Regions from separate parts of the Metabacillus sediminis genome, predicted to be linked through region 2. Evidence: riboswitches for the same ligand, from Rfam matches in the RefSeq annotation. Region 2 holds a riboswitch; the other holds the start of a gene.
The links. A riboswitch is a leader RNA that binds a small molecule or an ion and turns the genes downstream of it on or off. The one in region 2 is predicted to bind lysine.
Positions count from the first base shown of each region.

Region 1 (11,989 bases), 550 kb from region 2:
TATATTTACACTTGCCAGTATGCTGATTGCAAACCTTGGGCTGGATCAGATATTGAGTATTTCCGTTCCGATTTTAAGTGCCATTTATCCAATCCTAGTGGTATTGGTGACAATCGGATTAATGGAGAAAGTATTCAAAAACCATCAGCCTGTTTATTATATAGCCGTATTCTTCACAGGAGTGTACAGTGTCACTGAATTTCTAAACAAGTCTCTATTAAAAGGGAGCCTTGATAGCTTGTTTCATGCCATTCCGCTTTCTGCGCAGGGAATCGGCTGGCTGCTTCCGGCAATTGCTGGTGCTGCAGCTGGCTATGCAGTAAGCAGCTTCAATAAAAATAAAATACCTGCAGACCAGTAAAAAAGAGGCCGTTTGAAGCCTCTTTTTTGTAATCAAACTTTGCTGCTATGGGATTTTAAAAATTTAAAGAGAATAACCGCCATCTATAATCAGGTTATGCCCATTGATATAACTGGAATCGGGACTTGCCAGAAAGTAGACAGCTTTTGCAATTTCTTCGGGTCTGCCGAATTTGCCTCGTGGATGATTTTTTTCTGCCTTTTCATAGGATTCTTCATTTGGATAAAGACCTCTGGCAAGTTTAGTATCAACTGGACCCGGCGAAATGGCGTTTACCCGGACATTCCGTTTCGCAAAGCGGGAGGCGAGCGATTTCGTCATGGCAATAACGCCTGCTTTACTTGCGCTGTATGCTGGGAGAGCAGGCGGGAATTTCTCGCTTCCGACAATAGCCGCGTTGTTGATGATGCTGACAGGCTCATTTTTTGAGAAGTATTTCTCCGCATGCTTAATCATGAAGTACTGGGACTTTAAATTCGTATTAAAAAGCTTCTCCCAATCTTCCTCATCAATTCTGCTAAGCGGTCCGATAGCTGTATTGCCTATCCCCGCATTGTTGAAAAGAACGTGGAATCCGTCCTGTTCTTCCCCGAGACTTTCGAAAAATTCCTTTATACTTTCTTCACGATCGACATCTGTTTTAGAAAAAGTAATCGAGCCTTTGAGATTTTCTGCTTTTGATTCTAGCTGCTTGCCGCTCTCTTCATTTCTGCCAAGTGCATATACGCTAGCGCCTTTTTCAGCAAATGTAAGAGCCGCGGCCATTCCAATTCCTGAGGTGGCTCCTGAAATGATCACAACTTTGTTTTGCATGCAAAACATCCTTTCGGGCAGTTATTATGCTTCATTTTTGGCTAATTTCACAAGGATATGGGAGAGATGTGTACGCTGTTCATCGTTTCCTGATTTCCACAGTTCCTTCAGCAAATACTCCTCACGGTTTTTTGGCTCTGCATTATTTGCTAAATATTCAGCTGCTGTTTTTGCAGCTTTCGCCAGAATGTCTTCACTTAGCCCGAGCTTTTCCCCTTTGCTGACTTTATCATGCAGGTACGATTTGAAATGCTCAAAGTTATCCAAGATGCTGTCCATTTCCTCCTTGCTCATCTGATCCATTTTGCTTTCTATCTTTTCATCGTGAATCGCGGAGTCTTTTTCAAAAGCCATTTTCATCCACCTCCTGAAAGATTAATATTGTTATAGCCTTCCAGATGGAGAAATAAACGGATTTACAGCCTTCGATGTGCTGTTGAAGACAAAATGACAAATCAAAAACAGAGGATCCCGGCGGTCGTCCCGGAACCCTCTGTCGTTTTGCCTATTCGTCAGATGGAAGAGCTGGTGTTTCACTGCCCTCAATGGATGCAGGTTCCTGCTCTGCTTTTTCCATTTCATCCAGCTTCGCCAAAATTCTTCTCTTCTGATAAAGCATTGTGCCTGTTTCTGCAAGCTCCTTGATCATGGAACGATTCGTCAGAGCCCCAAAAACCATGCCAGCAACAGGGATCATTTGCAGCAGTTTTTTTATTCCGTATGTATCCCTGTATGAATACATGACTTCCCGCCATCCTTGGAGCTGGGAGAAGACTTCAGAGGAATGAGTTTTTGTGTGATAGCCGGATAGCTCATTTAAAACGGCCTGCTTCCCGACAATGTCAGCAGATGCGAACTGCAGGCATTTTACGATAAAAACCCGTTCTTCTTTTTTGCTTGGGTCGTATCCATGCGCAATCGCAATTTCCTGGAGTGTTTTAAGAGAAAGCCCTAAAAGGACAGGAATATCGATGGCCAGCGTGAACATTCCACCGAAACCAGTAGAAGCACCTTGAACGGTCGCGATATTGCCACGGGATTCCCGTATATCAAGACACACTTTTTTCATATCCTGAACAGATACTTTAGAGGCATCTTCAATGGTTTCGATTTCGCTTCCTGTTTGTTCTGACAGCTTTTTAAGCATCATTTTTTCCTGAGTTAGATATTTTCCGCCTGTTTGAACGTAATTTCCGATTTCATCAAGAAGGTCACCGATTTTCTTTTGTATGAAGGCGGGAGTGATTTTGTCCAGCAGTTTAAACGGAAGACGGGTGATTTTTTCCCAAAACCATAACCCCTGCTGATCTTTCTCCCACTTATCTACTTCGGATAAGGAATGCTGAAGTGATTCTTTCGTATCCATAATCATGTCTCCTCTTCATGTGTTTTAGTGATACTACGTTTTATCTATTAAGAAGGTTTCATTCTCTTTTATTATAGGCTTTGTTAATGCCAGGTGTTAATTTTTAACACCTGTTGATTGGAGTGGAAAGCGAGCGCCTGCTAGCTGCAATCAAAAGCCAAGTTTAACAGAGCTTTATTATAAAGAAAGAATGAGCGGCGGGAAAAAGAATCTTCCTCTGGACATTCCATTTAGTACCCGGTAAGATGATGAAATCATACGGAAAAGGAAGATTTAAGTGGCACAAATTCGGATAATGGGTAATAAAGAAGAATTGGATGCGATCATCCAGTCTTTTGAAAAAAATTATACGGTTACATATACATCAAAAGAATATGGAAGAACCAATCCTAAGTACAAGTATTCCAAAGATCAGCGCATCTACTTGGATTTGAAATTAAAGAGCCAGTCTTTAGGGGAGCAGCGATGAGAAAAGCTGGAGCAAGAATCCGGCTTCGGGAGCTGGAAGAAAGGGACGCAGAGAAACTTTATCCTATTTGGTCCGATCCTGAGGTTGTCCGATATTTAAATATGCAGGCTGCTGCGACCATTACAGAAGTGAGGTCTATGATCTACATTCTCCGATCGCTGGCTGGGAGGAAAAAAGCATACAGATGGTCGATTCTTGACCTGAATACAGAAGAAATTCTGGGAACTTGCGGATTTAATGACTGGGACGAGGAGAATGCACGGGGTGAAATCGGTTATGAGCTTGGCAAACAGTATTGGGGGATGGGCTATATGGAAGAGGCCCTTCTCCTTCTTTTGGATCATGCCTTCATTGTAATGGAGGCAAACCGGATTGAAGCAAAAGTGGTTCCTGAAAACAAGCCGTCTATTCACCTTTTGGAAAAACTCCATTTCCAGCATGAAGGCCGGCTGCGTAAATATGAGCGTATGAATGGGCAGTATGAGGATGTCATGCTTTTTTCCTTGTTAAAAGAGGAATTTCCATTCTTTTTTGATTAGCGTCTAAGCGCAAAGGGGATAGAAACTAGGGGAGGGATGAATAATGGAGACAAGAATCGAAAGGGACACAATGGGTGAAATTGAAGTACCTGCGGACAAACTATGGGGCGCGCAAACACAGCGGAGTAAAGAAAATTTTAAAATCGGCACGGAGAAAATGCCGCTTGAAGTCATCTATGCTTTTGCTGTTCTAAAACGAAGCGCAGCCATTGCTAATGAGCAGCTGGGCAAGCTGTCGAGCGAAAAATCACAAGCGATCGTAAAAGCGTGCGATGAAATTCTTGATGGAAAATGGGATGATCAGTTCCCCCTTGTTGTCTGGCAAACCGGCAGCGGTACGCAAAGCAATATGAATGTGAATGAGGTCGCAGCCCGGAGAGCAAACGAATTGCTTGAAAAGGAAGAAACTAGTATTCATCCGAATGATGATGTGAACATGGGTCAAAGCTCGAATGATACGTTTCCAACCGCCATGCATATTGCTGCATTGAAAGCAGTGAAGGAGCGTCTCATTCCAGCCGTAGAACAGCTTCGGATCACGCTGAACGAGAAGTCGGAGAAATTCAAGGACCTCGTAAAAATCGGCCGAACTCATCTTCAGGACGCAACACCTATTACATTAGGACAGGAAATAAGCGGCTGGTCGTATATGCTGGAAAGATCAAAAGGAATGATTGAGGAAGGAGCATCACACCTTCTTAATCTTGCGGTTGGCGGAACCGCTGTCGGAACCGGAATTAATGCACATCCTGAATTCGGTGACATGACCGCTGCCGAAATTGCCAACTATACGGGCATGCCGTTTGTTTCATCTGCTAATAAATTTCACGCCTTAACATCTCATGACGAAATGGTGTATGCACATGGAGCAATTAAGGGACTTGCAGCGGATGCCATGAAAATTGCAAATGATGTTCGCTTTTTAGCAAGCGGTCCCCGTTGCGGGATCGGAGAGCTTTCCATTCCGGAAAATGAGCCTGGAAGCTCCATTATGCCGGGGAAGGTCAATCCAACGCAAAGTGAAGCATTAACGATGGCAGCGGTACAGGTAATGGGGAATGATGCAGCCATCGGTTTTGCCGCAAGCCAGGGGAATTTTGAATTGAATGTTTATAAGCCTGTAATTCTCTATAATTTCCTGCAATCAGTCCGGCTGCTTGCGGATGCGATCAATTCCTTCAATGTTCACTGTGCTAAAGGAATTGAGCCAAATGATGAAGTGATAAAAAAATACTTAAATGAATCACTCATGCTTGTAACAGCGTTAAATCCTCATATTGGATATGAGAATGCAGCGAAAATTGCCAAGCATGCCCACAAAGAAGGATTGACTCTTAAAGAGGCATCGATCGAACTTAATCTGCTGACGGGAGAACAATTTGATCAATATGTAGTTCCGGAAAACATGACAAAGCCAAAATAAACGATCCAGGGCGCGCCGAATTCAGGCGCGCTTTCTTTGTTTTCCATTATATAACGGCATTTAAAGCGAATCATTCAGCAAATAATATGAAAAAATGGGTTCAGTGCCAAAAGGATAGAAAAAGAAGACGAGTTTCGAACCATGTGTGAAATAGAGAAATGAAGGAGTTTGTCACCTATGAATTTACATCAGCTGCTTTTATCTTCATCCATAAAGCCTGAGTCTATTAGGAAAGACTGGCAAGGGATTGAAATAACCGGTATCACATCGGATTCGAGAAATCTAAAACCCGGCAATTTGTTTATTGCCATCAGCGGCTATCAGCAGGATGGACACAAGTATATTGAAGCCGCTATCAGAGCAGGGGCTGCTGCTGTGGCAGGAGAAAAAGCAGAGCCGGAACGTCTTCCTGTTCCCTGCATCCAGCTTGTGGATAGCAGAAAGCAAATGGCTCAGCTTGCAATTGCTTTCTACGGAGAGCCTCAAAAGAAACACAAAATGATTGGGATCACAGGCACTAATGGAAAAACCACGACTGCTTTTATGATTAAACATATTCTTGAAACAGCTGGATTGAGCTGCTCTCTTTTCGGGTCGATTGCCAATTACATAAATGGAAAATGGTACCGCGCCTCCAATACGACTCCTGACAGCCTTCAGCTTCAGGAACTTCTTCATAGGAGTAATGATGAATATGCGGTGATGGAAGTCTCTTCCCACGGTATTAGTCAGCACAGAGTAGAAGGTGTGGAATTTGATTATGCATTGTTTACTAATCTCGATCAGGATCATTTGGATTACCATCATACAATGGAAGAATATTTTGCAGTAAAATCCAAGCTCTTTCAACAGCTGTCCCATTCCGGAAAAGCTTTCATTAATACGGATAGCGTTTGGGGGGAGAAGCTTGCGGAAAATCTCCGAACGGAAGGAAAAGAAATCTATACGTTTGGGGAAAACACGGGAAATAATTTGCGCTTATCAGAATGGAAAACGAGTAAGTTCCCTGCTGCCATCTTGAATGAAACAGAAAACAGAGGGCATTTTATTCAGTTGGCCGTACCAGGTCTTCATAATATTTATAACGCTGGACTAGCCTTTTTGGCACTTAAAGAAATGGGTGTTGAAGAACGGGTGATTTCAGAAGCGCTTATGAAATTTCCCGGTGTTCCCGGCAGAAATGAAGTGTATAAAGAAGCCGGTCAGCCTACCTTTATGGTGGATTATGCCCACACCTCGGAAGCTCTTTATCATTGTTTAAAGACTGCAAGAGAGTGCGGGGCGGAAAAGGTGTACCATATTTTTGGATTCAGAGGCGGAAGAGATGAATCGAAGCGATGTGAGATGATTAAATTATCTTCAGATTTAAGCGATGCGTATGTTCTTACACAGGATGACTTAAATGGTGTCCCAGAGAAGGAAATTTTGAATGAGCTAGAAAAATTACAAACCGCTTTTGGCAATGAGAAAGGCAGGATCATTTCTGACCGGACCATGGCTATTCAACATATGTTTATGCATGCTTCGCAGGGGGATTGGATTGTTGTAACCGGCAAAGGTGCAGAACCCTATCAGCAGGCATTTGAATTACCGGCCTCTTCTGATGGAGAAACGATACGCTATTTGCAAAGAACAGCTGCGGCGCAAGCAAAAAAAGCTGAATAAATAATGAATAGGATTATGAACTAATTTTGTAGGAGCCTGGGTTAGCATTAACTGGGTTCCTGTTTTATTTGTTTACGCTATTTCCATATATTGATGGTTTGTGTAAGAATATGCAGTCTGTTCAATTTTTTTACATTGTTTTCGAAGAATGATGTTGATATCCTAAGTAAGGATTATCGCAGGGTATAGATAAGGAGAATGAGTTTTATGAAGCAAGTTCTACATCTAATAATTACTGTTTTCACCCTATCCATTTTTTTTCATCCTGTTAAAGCAGCAGGTAAAGAAGAAGACGATAAGAAGCTGCTCCTTGAGAGTGAGGCTGCATTAGTCATGGATGCTAAGACGGGTCAAATCCTATTCGAAAAGAACGGATCTACTTCCATGTATCCTGCAAGTATTACGAAAATTGCTACCGCCATTTATGCAATCGAACATGGAAATTTAGAGGAAGAGGTCACCGTAAGCAAGAACGCCAGAAATGCAGAAGGAACAAAGGTATTTCTTGAAGAAGGGGAGCAAGTTCCTTTAAAACGGCTTATTCAGGGCATGCTCATAAATTCAGGAAATGATGCAGCAATAGCGATCGCTGAACATTTAAGCGGAAGTGTCGGTGAATTTTCAAAAGATTTAAATCAGTATTTGCAGACTGAAATTGGCGTTACCCACACCCACTTCGTGAATCCTAATGGACTCTTTGATCCGGAACATAAAACAACAGCCGCAGATATGGCTAAAATTACACAATACGCAAAAAAGAATGAAGAATTCTCAAATATTTTCGGTACAAAAGCACTGAAATGGGAAGGGAAGTCATGGAACACGACTATTTTCACCCATCACAAATTGCTAAAGCAGCAGCCTTATGAGGGGATAACTGGTGGGAAAAACGGGTTCGTTTCTCAAGCAGGCTATACCCTGGTTACTTCTGCAGAAAGAAATGGACTAAGTCTTATCGCAGTTACCCTCAAATCTCCAAACGATCAAGGGACTTATGATGATACAAAGAAGCTGCTGGATTACGGATTCACTCATTTTGAAACAGAAAACATTGCTCCTACAGCAGCTCTGAAAAATAAACAAAGAGAACCTCTTCAATTAACACGGCCTTTGTTTTATACAAAGCACCATGATGAAAAGGTCACAACAGAGATTGGCAAAGCGGACAAGCTTATTGTTGTAGGGGAAGATGGAAGAACTCTGGCAGCTGCAAGCCTGCAATCAGCTGTCCCTGAAGGACAGGGCATTAGCCAGTCCCCAAAACAGAATCGTTCAAGCAAGGATGTTTCTTTTCATAACCATTTTTACATGTCGGTCATGATGGCTTTTCTCTTAGTTATAGGAGTTGGAGGAGCCCTTTATATCCAGACAAAAAAGTATTGAAGTTTTTCTTCTGTTAGAGAAGAATTATTTTGATATAAATGCAGACGATAGTCCTGGATTCGCTTTTTCATTGCTGATACAAAAATACTCATTTCAGAATTGTGAAAATCATGTCGAAATTTGTATTGTAAAAAAGTTAAATATCAGATAAGATATTGAACTATCAGCGTGCACAGAGTAGTAGGCGTATTCTAAACCCTTAGTTCCCAATTTCTTCTTTTTTTGGATTATTCATTACAGTAAAGGGGTTGTTCTATGTGAAGAAAATCAGTTTAGCATGGCAAATATTGATAGGTCTTGGGCTCGGTATTGCGGTAGGGGCTATTTTTTATGGTAACCCCACGGTCGTAAGCTACCTCCAGCCTATTGGAGATATCTTTCTGCGTTTAATTAAGATGATTGTTATTCCGATTGTCATTTCCAGTATTATTGTTGGAGTCGCGAGTGTTGGTGACACCAAAAAACTTGGAAAACTTGGCGGGAAAACAATTCTTTATTTTGAAATCATTACAACGATCGCCATTGTCATCGGTTTGCTTTCGGCTAATATTTTTCAGCCGGGTGCGGGAGTTGATAAGGATGGATTGGAAAAAACCGATATTTCAAGCTATGTTGATACGGCTGAAGGTGTAGAAAGTCACGGGATTGCCGATACATTCGTCAATATTGTACCTTCAAACATTTTTCAATCATTTGTAGAAGGGGACATGCTCGCAATTATCTTCTTCTCTGTTATGTTCGGTTTAGGTGTAGCAGCTATTGGAGATCGTGGAAAACCGGTTCTCGCATTCTTCCAGGGCGCAGCAGACACCATGTTTTATGTAACAAATCAAGTCATGAAGTTCGCACCATTTGGTGTATTTGCCCTTATTGGAATTACCGTTTCAAAGTTTGGACTTGATTCTTTAATACCACTTGGCAAGCTGATGATTTTAGTATACGCTACTATGATTTTCTTCGTTCTTGTCGTACTTGGCCTTACTGCAAAAATCGTTGGAGTAAACATTTTTCATATTATCAAGCTTCTGAAAGATGAACTGATCCTAGGATTTTCTACATCCAGTTCAGAAACGGTCCTTCCAAGGATTATGGAAAAAATGGAACGGTTCGGCTGTCCAAAAGCTATCACTTCCTTTGTCATCCCGACTGGATATTCCTTTAATCTAGATGGATCAACACTCTATCAGGCTCTTGCTGCCATTTTCATTGCCCAAATGTACGGCATTGATTTGTCCATCGCAGAGCAGCTGACTCTTATGCTTGTGCTTATGGTTACATCTAAAGGAATAGCGGGTGTACCTGGGGTTTCCTTCGTTGTTCTGCTTGCAACATTGGGAACTGTCGGAATTCCGGTTGAAGGTCTTGCCTTCATAGCAGGAATTGACCGTCTTCTTGATATGGGACGTACGGTAGTAAACATTGTAGGAAACTCTTTAGCAGCAGTTGTCATCTCGAAGTGGGAAGGTGAATTCAAGCCTGTACCGCTGGAGGAAGCAAGAAAGACAGCGTAAAAAAGAAGCTGGCACTGTGCCAGCTTCTTTTTTATGGCTTTTTTTCTATTTTTAACGTCATAAATTTGTATGTTTATTTCAAAGTCTCTGTGTCTGTATCAAGCTTCCCGCCTTCTTTTTTATTATTTCGGTTAAGCAGCGGATAAACGATAAACCCGACTAGGAATAAACCTATTCCCAGGAAAAATGTTTTTAAATCCGATGTGCCTGAGATGATAACATACACGCTGTACAAAAGGGCCAAGGAAGCAATGATTCCTTCTCTTACTCTTGAACCTTTCATTTCATTAAACGTCTCGCCCTTAATGACCAGCTTCAAATAATAAATAGATGAAACGAGGTACGGAATTAAGTAAGCGAGTGTTGCAGAGGTAGTAAGGAACGTATAAGCCTCACTGATCGTTCCGGATATTACAGAGAAAATAAACAGCTGGGACATAATGTTTGTAATCGTAAGGGAAACAATAGGACTGCCCTTTTTATTGTTTTTACCAAACGCGGCAGGGAAAATTCCTGATTTAGCTGCCTGGTAGGCTACTTCCGAACTCATTAAAATCCATCCTAAAGTAGAACCGAACAAGGAAACCAATGCTAGCACCGCCATCGCAATCCCGCCGCCGTCTCCAATGAAAAGAGACAGTACATCAACAAACGGTTTATCAGACTGCATAAGTTCTTCTCTTGGAATAACGCCCATAGTCAGCAAGGTGGTAATCATATAAATGGTCAATGCTACAAACAATCCGAAGATGGTCGCTTTTTTGACATCTGCCTGTGAACGGGCGCGTCCCGACAGGATCACAGCGGATTCAATCCCAACGAAGGCCCAAAGTGTAGAAACAGCAGCAAGCTGAACTTGTTTGAAGAGTCCCTGCGGTTCACCTGAAGCAGATTGTACATCGAAATACCATTTCCCCGTAGAAGCACCCTGAAAAGCAAACAGAGCCGCCCCGATGAATAGCATAAAACCAATTACTTTCGAAGCTGTTGCGGCAAAATTTAACCGGCCTGCAGCATTTAAATTATTAACCAATATGGTATGAGTGCCCCACAGCAAAATTGTACATACAGCAAATGTAAGAAGTCTGCCTTTTTCAAAATCCTGTGATCCGATGGTGAAAAGAACGGCAGGATCCTTCATAACCGGAAGAAACGTTGATAAATAGCCTGCAAAGCTGGTAATGATGGCTACGTTGCTGATCCAGTTCGCCACCCAATAACCCCAAACCATACTAAACCCAGCTATTTTACCGTTTTTTTCAGATTTGAACATAGCCTTTGCATAGCTTTGCGGTCCGCCGGTGAGTTCAGGTTTTCTCATGGAAAGATTTCCAAACACGAAGGCAATCATTAATACCCCAATACCTGTAACCAGCCAGGCGGAGGCTGCCCCCATCGGACTTGCCATTTGAGCAAGCGTGCTCGGAAGCATGAATATACCGGATCCGACCATATTTCCGATAACAAATGCGGAAAGAAGCCAGAAGCCCCATTTTTTTTGTTCCATATTATAAATCCTCCTATTTCTTTATGTTACTTATCTTGAGGAAGACAGATGAGATTATGTACAAAATAAAAACGCATGGAGCAATCCATGCGTTTTGTATACATAGTCGCCTCAACCTATCTCCTGATAGCGCTCCGCGGATGAAGACTGCGGCAGTCCTGTACTTATTTAATACAGGCCCAGCAAATCTGAATGTTGGTTCAAATTGCTTCGGCACCTTTTCCTTTCAGCAGTCATCACTAGCCCCAACGGCTTCTGACTAATTACTCATAATTGGTGCAACCTCTACCTCACCGAGATATAGAGTGAGGATTTTGACGTATTTAATTGCGATTCTTGAAAATAATAAATGATTTTCTTTATACCGTCAACAGGTAAAGAAGAATTCCTTATAATCCCTTGAATTAAGCGAACAATTAGATTTTTCCTAGAATTAACTTGGAATTCTTAATGGTATCCCCTATAATTTAGGCAAGAGTGACAAACTGTAACACAAAGGGGTTATTTAGATGGGCAGTTTGGGGTTTGGAGAAATTTTATTGATTTTAGTCGTAGCATTGCTGTTATTTGGACCGAAAAAACTGCCGGAGCTTGGAAAAGCGGCGGGCAGAACACTTCGTGAATTTAAAAATGCTACACGAGGTATGATGGAAGAAGACGACGATAAGGCAGCGGCTAAAAAGACAGAAGAACAGGCACGTCCATGATGAATTTACAGCTTGCTTAGGCAGGCTGTTTTATTTTGCTCTGAATGCTCTTAAGCCGATTGGCTATTGCAGAGCCCTCATTTAGATGAGAGGTGGAAACCCCCCCTCCCATAGAGGGGAAATATAGAACTGGAGCATGTTAAAATAATTCCATTATGTGGAGCGAACGTTGTGGATATGCAGTCTATGCAGGAATAAATTGATAATTGCAAAATAGTAAACTATTCGTATATAATGAAAATACA
Region 1 covers NZ_CP147407.1:3,375,480-3,387,468, reverse strand. Annotated here, with positions in the region: gene brnQ (branched-chain amino acid transport system II carrier protein) at 1-361, shown strand, start outside; gene WCV65_RS17705 (SDR family oxidoreductase) at 425-1,174, opposite strand; gene WCV65_RS17700 (DUF3243 domain-containing protein) at 1,199-1,528, opposite strand; gene WCV65_RS17695 (EcsC family protein) at 1,680-2,540, opposite strand; gene WCV65_RS17690 (YvzF family protein) at 2,818-3,009, shown strand; gene WCV65_RS17685 (GNAT family protein) at 3,006-3,548, shown strand; gene fumC (class II fumarate hydratase) at 3,592-4,971, shown strand; gene WCV65_RS17675 (UDP-N-acetylmuramoyl-L-alanyl-D-glutamate--2,6-diaminopimelate ligase) at 5,149-6,636, shown strand; gene WCV65_RS17670 (D-alanyl-D-alanine carboxypeptidase family protein) at 6,844-8,019, shown strand; gene WCV65_RS17665 (cation:dicarboxylase symporter family transporter) at 8,277-9,530, shown strand; gene WCV65_RS17660 (amino acid permease) at 9,604-11,037, opposite strand; lysine riboswitch at 11,157-11,333, opposite strand; gene tatA (twin-arginine translocase TatA/TatE family subunit) at 11,547-11,744, shown strand.
Region 1: it holds a riboswitch for lysine, as region 2 does, so the genes downstream of both, WCV65_RS17660 (amino acid permease) here and WCV65_RS14775 (aspartate kinase) in region 2, are expected to answer to the same signal.

Region 2 (11,989 bases):
CGAACTGTTTTTTCGCTGATAAAGAGTTCTCCTGCTATTTCTTTAGTAGTTTTATCCTGGACCAATAATTCGAAAACTTCTCTTTCTCTTTTCGTGAGTAATGGCTTAGATTGATACTCTTTGTCCTTCAATTATTGTAACCCTCCTTGCTAGGTGAGAGCTGCGCTTGCACGTGGGTATCCGATTAGTCAACATATAGTATGTGCTTTCAGGCAGAGCGGTGACTGAATTGAAAATTTCGGGCAGTGATCGGGGCGTCCAATTTTTACAAACCTCTATTGGACTATCCTGTTGATTTCCGCTGCGGGCGTTCGCTCCAATCAACATGTTGCTTTAACTTAGCCTTATTCAAAAAAAAAAACCACCGATCTCTACCTTGATAGATCGGCGGTTTCCTTCTTTATTAAGAGCGATCGCTTCCGAAGAAATTGCGGAAGGCCTGCAAATTGGTATCTCTGTTAAGCGCAGCAATGGATGTCGTAAGCGGAATGCCTTTAGGGCAGGATTGCACACAGTTCTGTGAGTTTCCGCAGTCCTGAAGGCCTCCGTCTCCCATTAAAGCATCGAGACGCTCAGATTTGTTCATCTCCCCTGTTGGATGAGCATTAAACAAACGCACCTGCGATAGCGGAGCAGGTCCGATGAAGTTGGATTTGCTGTTTACATTCGGACAGGCTTCCAAACAAACACCGCAGGTCATACATTTGGATAGTTCATATGCCCACTGGCGCTTTTTCTCCGGCATCCTTGGTCCAGGACCAAGGTCGTACGTTCCATCAATCGGAATCCAGGCTTTAACTTTTTTAAGAGAGTCAAACATTCTGCTGCGGTCAACCTGAAGATCGCGTACGACCGGGAATGTCTTCATCGGCGCAAGACGGATTGGCTGCTCAAGCTGATCAACAAGCGCTGTACAGGACTGGCGCGGTTTGCCGTTGATGACCATTGAACACGCACCGCATACTTCCTCCAGACAGTTCATATCCCAAGTAATGGGAGTTGTTTTTTCTCCCTTTGAATTTACCGGATTTCTCCTGATTTCCATAAGAGCAGAAATAACATTCATATTCGGGCGGTATTCAAGCTCGAATTCTTCATCATATGGAGCAGCCTCAGGAGAATCCTGCCGTGAAATCACGAATCGGATGATCTTTTTCTCACTCATGCTTTTGCTCCTTTCTTCTTGGAATAATCCCTTTTTCTAGGTGCAATCAAGGACGTATCCACTTCTTCGTAATGCAAAGCAGGCGCTTGATGATCGCCTGTGAATTTAGCCATCGTTGTCTTTAGGAAGTCTTCGTCATTACGTTCCGGGAAATCCGGTTTGTAATGAGCTCCGCGGCTTTCATTGCGGTTGTAAGCTCCGAGTACAATTGTACGGGAAAGGTTAAGCATGTTTTTCAGCTGGCGTGTGAAGGCTGCACCCTGATTGCTCCATTTTGCCGTATCGTTAATATTGATTCGGTCATAACGCTGAATCAATTCCTGTATCTTCTCATCTGTTTCCATAAGCTTATCGTTATAGCGTACAACAGTCGCGTTTGCTGTCATCCACTCGCCAAGCTCTCTGTGAAGGACATAAGCATTTTCATTTCCGTCCATGCTCATAATTCCTTCCCACTTAGCCTGCTCTTCCTTTTCATGCCTTTCAAATACGCTTGCCGGCATGTCCTCAGCAAATGTATCAAGTCCCTGTGCATATCTTGCAGCGCTTGGACCCGCAACCATTCCTCCGTAAATCGCAGAAAGGAGGGAGTTCGCTCCAAGGCGGTTGGCTCCGTGCATCGAGTAATCGCACTCACCTGCTGCAAACAATCCAGGAATATTCGTCATTTGATCATAGTCAACCCATAGTCCGCCCATAGAATAGTGAACAGCAGGGAAGATTTTCATTGGCACTTTACGCGGATCGTCACCCATGAATTTTTCATAGATTTCAATGATTCCGCCAAGCTTAATATCAAGCTCTTTAGGATCTTTATGGGAAAGATCGAGATAAACCATGTTTTCTCCATTGATGCCAAGCTTCTGATTGACGCAGACATCAAAGATTTCCCTTGTAGCGATATCCCTTGGAACAAGGTTTCCGTAAGCAGGATATTTCTCTTCAAGGAAGTACCATGGCTTCCCATCTTTATAAGTCCAGACACGGCCGCCCTCACCGCGGGCTGATTCACTCATCAGGCGCAGTTTATCGTCTCCGGGGATGGCTGTAGGATGGATTTGAATAAACTCTGCATTTGAGTAGTAAGCACCCTGCTGATATACGATTGATGCCGCAGAACCAGTATTGATGACAGAGTTCGTCGATTTTCCGAACACGATTCCAGGACCGCCTGTTGCCATAATCACGGCATCGGAACGGAAGGATTTGATTTCCATAGAGGAAAGATTCTGTGCCGTGATACCCCGGCAAACACCGTAATCATCCAGCACAGCCCCAAGGAATTCCCAGCCTTCAAACTTTCTTACAAGGCCTGCCACCTCATAGCGGCGAACCTGTTCATCCAATGCATACAATAGCTGCTGCCCTGTTGTTGCACCGGCGAACGCTGTACGGTGATGCTGAGTTCCTCCGAAGCGGCGGAAATCCAAAAGTCCTTCCGGCGTCCGGTTAAACATAACGCCCATACGGTCAAGCAAATGAATAATGGAAGGCGCTGCCTCGCACATTGCTTTTACCGGAGGCTGATTTGCAAGGAAATCCCCTCCGTAAACAGTATCATCAAAATGTTCCCAAGGAGAATCCCCTTCCCCTTTTGTGTTTACCGCTCCGTTGATTCCGCCCTGCGCGCACACAGAGTGAGAACGCTTTACAGGAACCAAAGAAAACAAGTCAACACTGACTCCCTTTTCCGCAGCCTTTATAGTAGCCATCAGGCCGGCCAATCCGCCGCCGACGATAATTACACGATTGTTATTCATCTAGCCCACTCCCTTGATTGACGTCTCCTCATTAAATAAAAGCAAAGATGGAACTAACACCTACATAAGCTAAAGCCGCGAATACAGCCAGTGTTACATACGTAGAAATTAGCTGGGAACGCGGAGTAACCGTAATTCCCCAAGTAACACAGAATGACCAAAGCCCGTTTGCAAAATGGAAAACCGTTGAAACAACACCAATTACGTAAAAAGCGACCATCAGCGGGTTGCTTAAAATATTTTCCATCATGGAAAAGTTAACGGATGCGCCAAATGCCGCAGCAATTCTTGTTTCCCATACATGCCAGCAAACGAACACAAATGTAATGACGCCGGATACACGCTGAAGCACAAACATCCAGTTTCTGAAGTAGCCATATCGGGTAGCATTGTTTTTTGCCGTAAAAGCAATATAAACACCATAAATAGCATGGAATAATAGCGGCAGGAAAATGATTACCGTCTCAAGCACAATCCTGAATGGAAGGCTTTCCATAAAATGAGCAGCATCATTAAATGCTTGTTCTCCCCTAGTAGCAAAGTTGTTAACCACAAGATGCTGAATCAGGAAGATTCCTACAGGAATAACCCCCAGCAGCGAGTGCAGTCTGCGCAGCGCAAACTCCTTATTTCCAGCCATAAATCCTTTACCCCCTAATCAAAGTTCGTTCTAATTTTTTATCGGGTTTCTCTTATCCCCATTTTTCAGCCCGGAACACGAGAGGATTAGTTACTGGCAAGCTATTAAAATAGCATTTTACCCCAAAATATTTCCTGAAATCGCTGGCTTTTCCTTCACCTGCAAGATCAGGAAGCAAGTATCTCAATCTGGCATTGAGCAGTTGGAAACTTTTAACTAATCGCTGTTCCACCTTAATAATAACTGATAAAATGTGACAAATTCATTTTACTCCTAACATTATAGAGCGTCAAGAAAACGTGTTCATAAATTATAATTTTCGGAATTGTTATGGATTTTTACAAAATTAATTTTATTAATATATTGAAATACAGAAAAAAATATGTATATAAACTTTTGGTCCTTGCTGTAAAATTGTCATCCAAACTTAAAATGGCTATAAAACAAGAGTGTTTCTTAGCTTATAGACGAGAACTCTCCATTGATGCACGCTGCTCTGCTAATCTTCCTTTTATTTCATGTTAATCCCCCCCTCTCTGATATATAATGGGCTTAGAAAGAGGGGAAAGAATATGAAAAGTATCCGTAATCAGGTAGAGGCTGGAGCATTTGAGGATTTGAGCGTCCCTGCTTTTGGCCATGAGCTGCTTCGTGAAATCCTGCTTCCCGAAATCCTCGGACAGGAGTATCAGTCCATGCTTTATTGGGCTGGCAGAAAGCTTGCCAGGCATTACCCGCTGGAAGCTGTAGAAGAACTTCCTCAGTTTTTTACACAAGCAGGCTGGGGAACCTTATCTCTCGTACATAAGAAACAGGGTGAAATGGAATTTGAATTATCATCAGACATCATTCAGCTGCGCTTTCAATCGAAAAAGGAGCCATCCTTTCAGCTGGAAGCCGGATTTATTGCAGAACAGGTGCAAACAATCGGCAAGCATGCCGCTGAAAGCTTTGAGCAGGTGAAACGCCGGGCCGGAAAAGTAATTCTGACTGTAAAATGGGATAAAAAAGACATGATTACTGAGTAAGCAAAAAACAGGCAAACCCTCGGGTGCCTGTTTTTTCATTATCTTACGGGTGCTTTTTGGCCAGACAGTTCGAATGCTTCATGCAGCGCTTCTACTGCACGGACCATATCCTCCTGTTCAACTACAGTTGACACCTTTATTTCAGAAGTACTAACCATCTTTACCTGAATGCCTTCTTTTGCCAGAACAGAGAACATTCCTGCTGCCACACCTGGATTGGAAACCATTCCAGAGCCAACAATGGAAACCTTCGAAAGACCTTTTTCAGACTCAATTTTTTTAAATTTTATTTTGCCTTTATGCGTTTCAAGCACGTCAATCGTTTCTTCAAGATCGTTTGTTTTAACGGAGAAAGAAATAGACGCATTCTCTTTATCTGTCACACTCTGAATAATGATATCTACATTCACGCCATTCTCTGCAAGTGTAGTGAAAATGGTAGAAAGCGTACTTAAGTCATTCGGAAGACCGCATACTGATACTCTCGTAACCTGATCCTCAAATGCAATCCCTTTAACAATTAAATTTTCTTCCAACGTACTTTCCTCCTCGATTAGCGTTCCGCGTTCATCATGCATACTGGAACGCACTTCTAATGCAACTTGATAATTTTTTGCAAATTCAACTGCTCTCGGATGAAGAACACCAGCTCCAAGATTAGCAAGCTCAAGCATCTCATCATAGGAAATCCCTGCAAGCTTCCTCGCTCCCTGAATGTAGCGCGGATCTGTTGTGTATACACCGGTTACGTCTGTATAGATATCGCACTTATCTGCTTTAAGAGCGGCAGCCAGTGCAACTGCAGTTGTATCCGAGCCTCCGCGTCCGAGTGTTGTAATTTCTCCGTTCTCATCTTTCCCCTGAAAGCCGGCAGCAACCACAATTCTCCCGTGAGCGAGATCATTTGAGATCCGATCATCCTCAATATTTGTAATTCTGGCATTCCCATGACGGGATTCGGTTAAAATGCCCGCCTGTCCGCCTGTATAGGAAACCGCTTCATACCCTCTTTCCTGAAGAGCCATTGTTAATAGCGAAATCGTGACCTGCTCGCCGGTTGTCAGCAGCATATCCATTTCTCTCTTGCTTGGTTTCGACGTAATTTCTCCTGCCAGTGAAACGAGCTGATCCGTTGTTTTTCCCATTGCCGACACCACTACCACGATGTCATGACCGTTCTCCTTTTCCTGAATCACCCTGTTTGCAACATTCAAAATTCTTTCTACAGATCCCACGGATGTTCCGCCGAATTTTTGCACGATCAGTCCCACGCGTTATCGCTCCTTTGGTCAAAGTAAATCGCAAGTTCAAACGTTAGAGGCCAAAATAAAAAGCAATGAGACAGACATCTCATTGCTTGCATAAACGAAAAAATTCTTCATTCATACAATGAGATAGCTCTCCAAGATTAATCTTGACAGCCCTGCATTTATTCAATGCAAAACCAGAAGAAACAGCAATGGCACCCTTTCTTCTTCGGCGACGCTCCCCTTTCAGCATAAGTAAACGGAAACCATTTTCCTGTTTATGCTTACTATTGAAGTTCGCACCTCTATCGTCATTTAACGAACTAAACGACCGTATTAAATTAGTTTGTATTGTAGCAAAGGTTTCAGGAAAGCACAAGCTTATTCTTTTAATTTTTCATAGATTAGCTCTGCGGTTGCATAAGGTACTCCCGCTTCCTTGATCTGATCAACAGTAGCTTCCTTCATTTTTTTAACGGATCCAAAATGCTTAAGCAGCATCTTCCTCCGCTTTTCCCCAATGCCTGGAATCTCATCCAAGATAGATTGGATTGCATTTTTCCCTCGCACTTGCCGATGAAAGGTGATCGCAAATCGGTGAACCTCATCCTGAATTCGCTGAAGCAGGTAAAATTCCTGTGAATTCCGTTCCAGCTGAATCAGTTCAAGAGGATCTCCAAGCATGAGATTGGACGTGCGATGCTTGTCATCCTTTACAAGACCGGCAACGGGAATTTCCAGCGCCAGTTCATTTTCAAGCACATCCTTAGCTGCAGAAATCTGGCCCTTACCCCCATCAATTACGATCAGGTCCGGCAGCGGCAGATTTTCCTTTAATGCACGGGTATACCTTCTCCTTACTACCTCTCTCATCGACTCATAATCATCCGGACCTGTTACAGTGCGGATTTTATATTTCCTGTACTCCTTTTTCGCCGGTTTTCCATCGATAAAAACGATCATCGCAGAAACAGGATCAGAGCCTTGGATGTTGGAGTTATCAAAAGCTTCAATCCGGATCGGCACAGCAATCCCGAGCTTCTCCCCTAAATTTTCAATCGCCTTAATCGTCCGCTCTTCATCCCGTTCAATAAGAGAGAACTTTTCCCCAAGAGCAATTTTGGCATTTTTATGGGCAAGCATCAGTAAATCCTTCTTCGCTCCACGCTTAGGCTGCAGAGCACGAATATTCAAAAGCTGCTCAGCCATAGCTGCATCTGCGCTATCGGGAATCATGATTTCTTTCGGAAGAAAATGACTGCTCTGCTGATAAAATTGCCCAAGGAAAGTTAAAAATTCTTCATCCGGTTCATTATAAATAGGAAACATTGAAACATCCCGTTCAATCAGTTTCCCCTGACGCACGAAAAATACCTGAACACACATCCAGCCTTTATCATACGCATATGCAAATACATCCCTGTCTACGAAGTCGGTCATCGACATCTTTTGCTTCTCCATCGTAGCTTCAATGTGAACAATTTGATCTCTGTATTCCTTTGCCCTTTCAAAATCCATCGCTTCGGATGCTTTGTACATTTTATCAGTTAAATCCGTTTTAATTTCTTCGTAGCCGCCATTTAGAAAACGGCTGATGTCATCGACCATTTTCCGGTTCGTCTCAGCGGTAACATCATAGACGCATGGTGCCAGACACTGCCCCATGTGATAGTAAAGACAAACCCGGTCAGGCATACTGTTGCATTTCCGGAGCGGATACAGCCGGTCAAGCAGCTTTTTCGTTTCCCTTGCTGCCTGCACATTCGGATACGGCCCAAAGTATTTCCCCTTATCCTTTTTAATTTTCCTCGTAACAATCAGGCGCGGGTGCCGTTCTCCCGTAATTTTAATAAAAGGAAAGGATTTATCATCCTTCAGCATCACATTATATTTAGGATCGTATTTCTTAATTAAATTCATTTCCAGAATCAGCGCTTCTATATTCGAGGACGTTACGATGTATTCAAAGTCCTCAATTTCATTAACCAGCCTCTGCGTCTTCCCATCATGAGAACCGCTGAAGTAAGATCGGACGCGGTTTTTTAAAACCTTCGCTTTACCGACATAAATAATGGTTCCCTGCCTGTCTTTCATTAAATAACAGCCTGGCTGATCGGGAAGGAGGGCTAATTTTTCTCTGATTTTATCTCTCATCTAACCACTTCCATCCAGTCATTTGCCTTTTATTGTACGATAAATGCACGAAAATTACTAAGAATAGCCTTCTATAACCTGTACGTCCGGTCAACATTTTTGGTCGATCCATTTATTCTGGCCGTTCGCTATACTTTATTAGCCGTTCTTGTCTATATTCTGGCCGTTGATCCTGGTTTTCTGGCCGTTCTCACGCCTTATCTGGCCGATCGATTTATTCTGTCCGTCCGCTATACTTTATTAGCCGTTCGCGTATGGATTCTGACCGTTGATCCGGGTTTTCTGGCCGTTCTCACACCGTTTCTGGCCAATCGAGTTATTCTGTCCGTCCGCTATACTTTATTAGCCGTTCGCTTATGGATTCTGGCCGTTGATCCGGGTTTTCTGGCCGTTCTTACACCGTTTCTGGCCGATCGAGTTATTCTGTCCGTCCGCTATACTTTATTAGCCGTTCACGTATGGATTCTGGCCGTTGATCCGGGTTTTCTGGCCGTTCTCATACCGTTTCTGGCCGATCGAGTTATTCTGTCCGTCCGTACCCTTTATCAGCCGTTCGAGTCTCGATTCTGGCCGATCGAGTTATTCTGGCCGTCAGCTATACTTTATTAGCCGTTCGTGTCTCGATTCTTGCCGTACATCCGGGTATTTTGGCCGTTCTTACACCGTTTCTGGCCGATCGAGTTATTCTGTCCGTCCGCTATACTTTATTAGCTGTTCGCGTATGGATTCTGGCCGTTGATCCGGGTTTTCTGGCTGTTCTCACACCGTTTCTGGCCAATCGATTTATTCTGTCCGTCCGCTACCCTTTATCAACCGTTCGAGTCTCGATTCTGGCCGTTCCATTTATTCTGCCCAGTATATCCGATTTTTTGGGCAGCTGGGCTTGGATTATAAATCCCCCGCCGTTTTACGCCCGGCCAATTTTAAACATAAAAAAATCAGCCCCGGAAGAGGGCTGATTTTTCATTATGCGTGTTTGCTTAGCAATTCGGCTAGAGCTTCTTTCGGCTGGTAGCCAACCGCTTTGTCTACAACTTCGCCGTTTTTGAAAACAAGCAGTGTAGGAATACTCATTACGCCGTATTTGCCAGCTGTTTCTTGATTTTCATCAACGTCAAGTTTGACGATTTTTACTTTGTCACCCATGTCTTGATCCAGTTCTTCAAGTACTGGGGCGATCATTTTGCAAGGTCCGCACCAAGGTGCCCAGAAATCTGCAAGAACGACGCCTTCTCCAGTTTCAGCAGAAAAGTTTTGATCCGTTACGTGTGAAATAGCCATCTTGTATTCCTCCTAAAATCTTAAAGAATATGCACTTAGTATAGCACCTAACCTTTGAGTGTGCTAAGAATTTGCCTCGATGTCATTATTCCCATTTAAATATGGAAAAACACAAAAGTCTGATTAGCTTTGTAAAGCTCAGTTAAACAGGCTGTTGATTTCCGCTGCAGCCGTTTGCTCCAATCAACAGGTGTTAAAAAACAACATCATGCTTTTACATAGCCTATAGTAAAGGCCGTTTTCGTTTTAATGGGCGTTTTCTCAAAACCATTCTATTACAGGAATAGGGTCATTTCCTTAAAAAATCCCCCCGGAATCATCCGAGGGAATTTCATAATATTTCGTTTATGATTAAGAATGAACCTTCAATTTTTTAAACTCTTCCGTCAGCATCGGAATGACTTCGAATAGGTCTCCTACGATGCCGTAGTCAGCCACTTTAAAGATGTTCGCTTCCGGATCCTTGTTAACGGCGACAATCACTTTAGAGTTGGACATTCCGGCTAAATGCTGAATGGCCCCGGATATTCCGCAAGCGATGTACAGATCAGGTGTAACCACTTTTCCTGTCTGGCCGATTTGAAGGGAATAATCACAGTAATCTGCATCACATGCACCGCGGGATGCTCCTACTGCTCCGCCTAAAACGTCAGCAAGCTCTTTAAGAGGGTTAAATCCATCCGTGCTTTTCACGCCTCTTCCTCCAGCGACAATCACTTTCGCCTCGGAAAGATCTACTCCTTCTGTTGCTTTACGGATGACATCTTTCACAATTGTACGCAAGTCTTTAATTTCAGCTGTTACGGAACGAACCTCTCCGCTTCTGGACTCATCCTTTTCAAGCGGTGCAATGTTATTAGGACGAATGGAAGCAAAAATGATTCCTTCTGTTACGATTACTTTTTCGAAGGCCTTACCGGAGTAAATCGGACGGGTGAAGACGATATTGCCTCCTGCTTCTTCTACACCTGTAGCATCAGATACTAATCCTAAGTTTAGTTTAGCAGCAATTTTAGGAGATAAGTCCTTTCCTAAAGCCGTATGGCCAAACACCATTCCTTCTGGTTTTTCTTCCTCCACAACAGCCATAAGAGCTTGTGAATAGCCGTCAGGTGTATAAGCAGCAAGCTTTTCATCTTCTACGGTTACAACGCGGTCTGCTCCATATTGAATCATTTCTTCCGCAAGAGCGGAAACCTGGTCGCCAATTAAAACGGCTACAATTTCTCCGCCCTCCGAAACAACTTTACCCGCTGCGATTGCTTCAAATGAAACATTTCGCAGTGATTGATCCCGAACTTCTCCCAATACAAGAACTTTTCTTGCCATCATTATTTCCCCCTATTTCTCCGGATTCCCGAACATGCTATAGCCAACAAGCGTTTGATACAGTGATTATACGACTTTTGCTTCGTTTCTTAACAGGCTGACAAGCTCTTTTACCTGTGCATCCAATTCTCCCTGAAGGATTTTCCCAGCTTCCTTCTTGGCAGGCATATAAATTTCAATGGTTTTTGTTTTTGGCTCTACATCGTCTTCTTCAAGATCCAGGTCATCCAGTTCAAGCTCATCCAGCGGCTTTTTCTTCGCTTTCATGATTCCCGGCAATGAAGGATAGCGTGGTTCATTCAGTCCTTGCTGCGCTGTAATAAGAAGCGGAAGGGAGGTTTCGATAATTTCCGAATCTCCTTCAACGTCTCTAGTGACTGTTGCTTTGCGGCCTTGGATTTCAAGTTTTGTGATTGTCGTAACGTAAGGAATATCCAGAAGCTCTGCAAGGCGCGGCCCAACCTGACCAGACCCGCCGTCGATCGCAACGTTTCCGCCAAGGATCAAGTCTGCATCTTTATCCTTTAAAAACTCAGAAAGGATTTTTGCAGATGTAAACTGATCGCCGTCTTCCAGGTCATCTTCCGTATTGACTAAAACTGCTTTATCGCAGCCCATTGCAAGAGCGGTGCGCAATTCTTTTTCTGCTTCTTCGCCGCCGATTGTGACAACAGTCACTTCTCCGCCTTCAGCATCCCTGATCTGAATGGCTTCTTCAATCGCATATTCATCATAAGGATTGATGATAAATTCGGCTCCATCCTCTTGAATTCTTCCGCTGCTGATGGAAATTTTCTCTTCCGTATCAAACGTGCGCTTCATGATTACAAAAATATTCATTTCTCCATCCCCCTGTTTCGCATATCATTCCGTTTTATTTGTATACGCTTCCATTATATAGCCGGGGAATTCCCCCCGTCCAACTATTCCCCTTTAAATTGAGGAGTGCGTTTCTCAAGAAAAGCCTGAATTCCTTCTTTTGCATCCTGTTTATCAAAAACTTCTCCAAAAAGAACGGCTTCTCTTTCCATTCCTCTGTGGAAGTCTGCTGACTTTCCAAAGCTTAGAAGCTCAAGGACCGCTTTGATTGTATTCGGACTTTTAGAAGCCATTTTTAAAGCGAGCTGTTTTGCTTCATGAAGAAGTATTTCATCCGGAACCGCATTGGTTGCAAGTCCAAGCTTCGCTGCTTCCGCCCCGCTGATCGGTTCGCTTGTCGCCATCAATTCCAGTGCTTTTGCCTGGCCAATGTAGCGCGGCAGACGCTGTGTACCGCCAAAACCAGGCACCAGCCCAAGCTGCAGCTCCGGCAGACCAAGCTTAGCATTTTCTGTCACTAAACGAATATGGCAGGACATTGCAAGTTCAAGGCCGCCTCCCAATGC
Region 2 covers NZ_CP147407.1:2,830,301-2,842,289, forward strand. Annotated here, with positions in the region: gene gerE (spore germination transcription factor GerE) at 1-131, opposite strand, end outside; gene sdhB (succinate dehydrogenase iron-sulfur subunit) at 404-1,165, opposite strand; gene sdhA (succinate dehydrogenase flavoprotein subunit) at 1,162-2,925, opposite strand; gene WCV65_RS14765 (succinate dehydrogenase cytochrome b558 subunit) at 2,957-3,565, opposite strand; gene WCV65_RS14770 (YslB family protein) at 4,138-4,593, shown strand; gene WCV65_RS14775 (aspartate kinase) at 4,632-5,864, opposite strand; lysine riboswitch at 5,981-6,156, opposite strand; gene uvrC (excinuclease ABC subunit UvrC) at 6,222-7,994, opposite strand; gene WCV65_RS14785 (hypothetical protein) at 8,094-8,603, shown strand; gene trxA (thioredoxin) at 8,961-9,275, opposite strand; gene WCV65_RS14795 (electron transfer flavoprotein subunit alpha/FixB family protein) at 9,627-10,604, opposite strand; gene WCV65_RS14800 (electron transfer flavoprotein subunit beta/FixA family protein) at 10,671-11,444, opposite strand; gene WCV65_RS14805 (enoyl-CoA hydratase) at 11,528-11,989, opposite strand, start outside.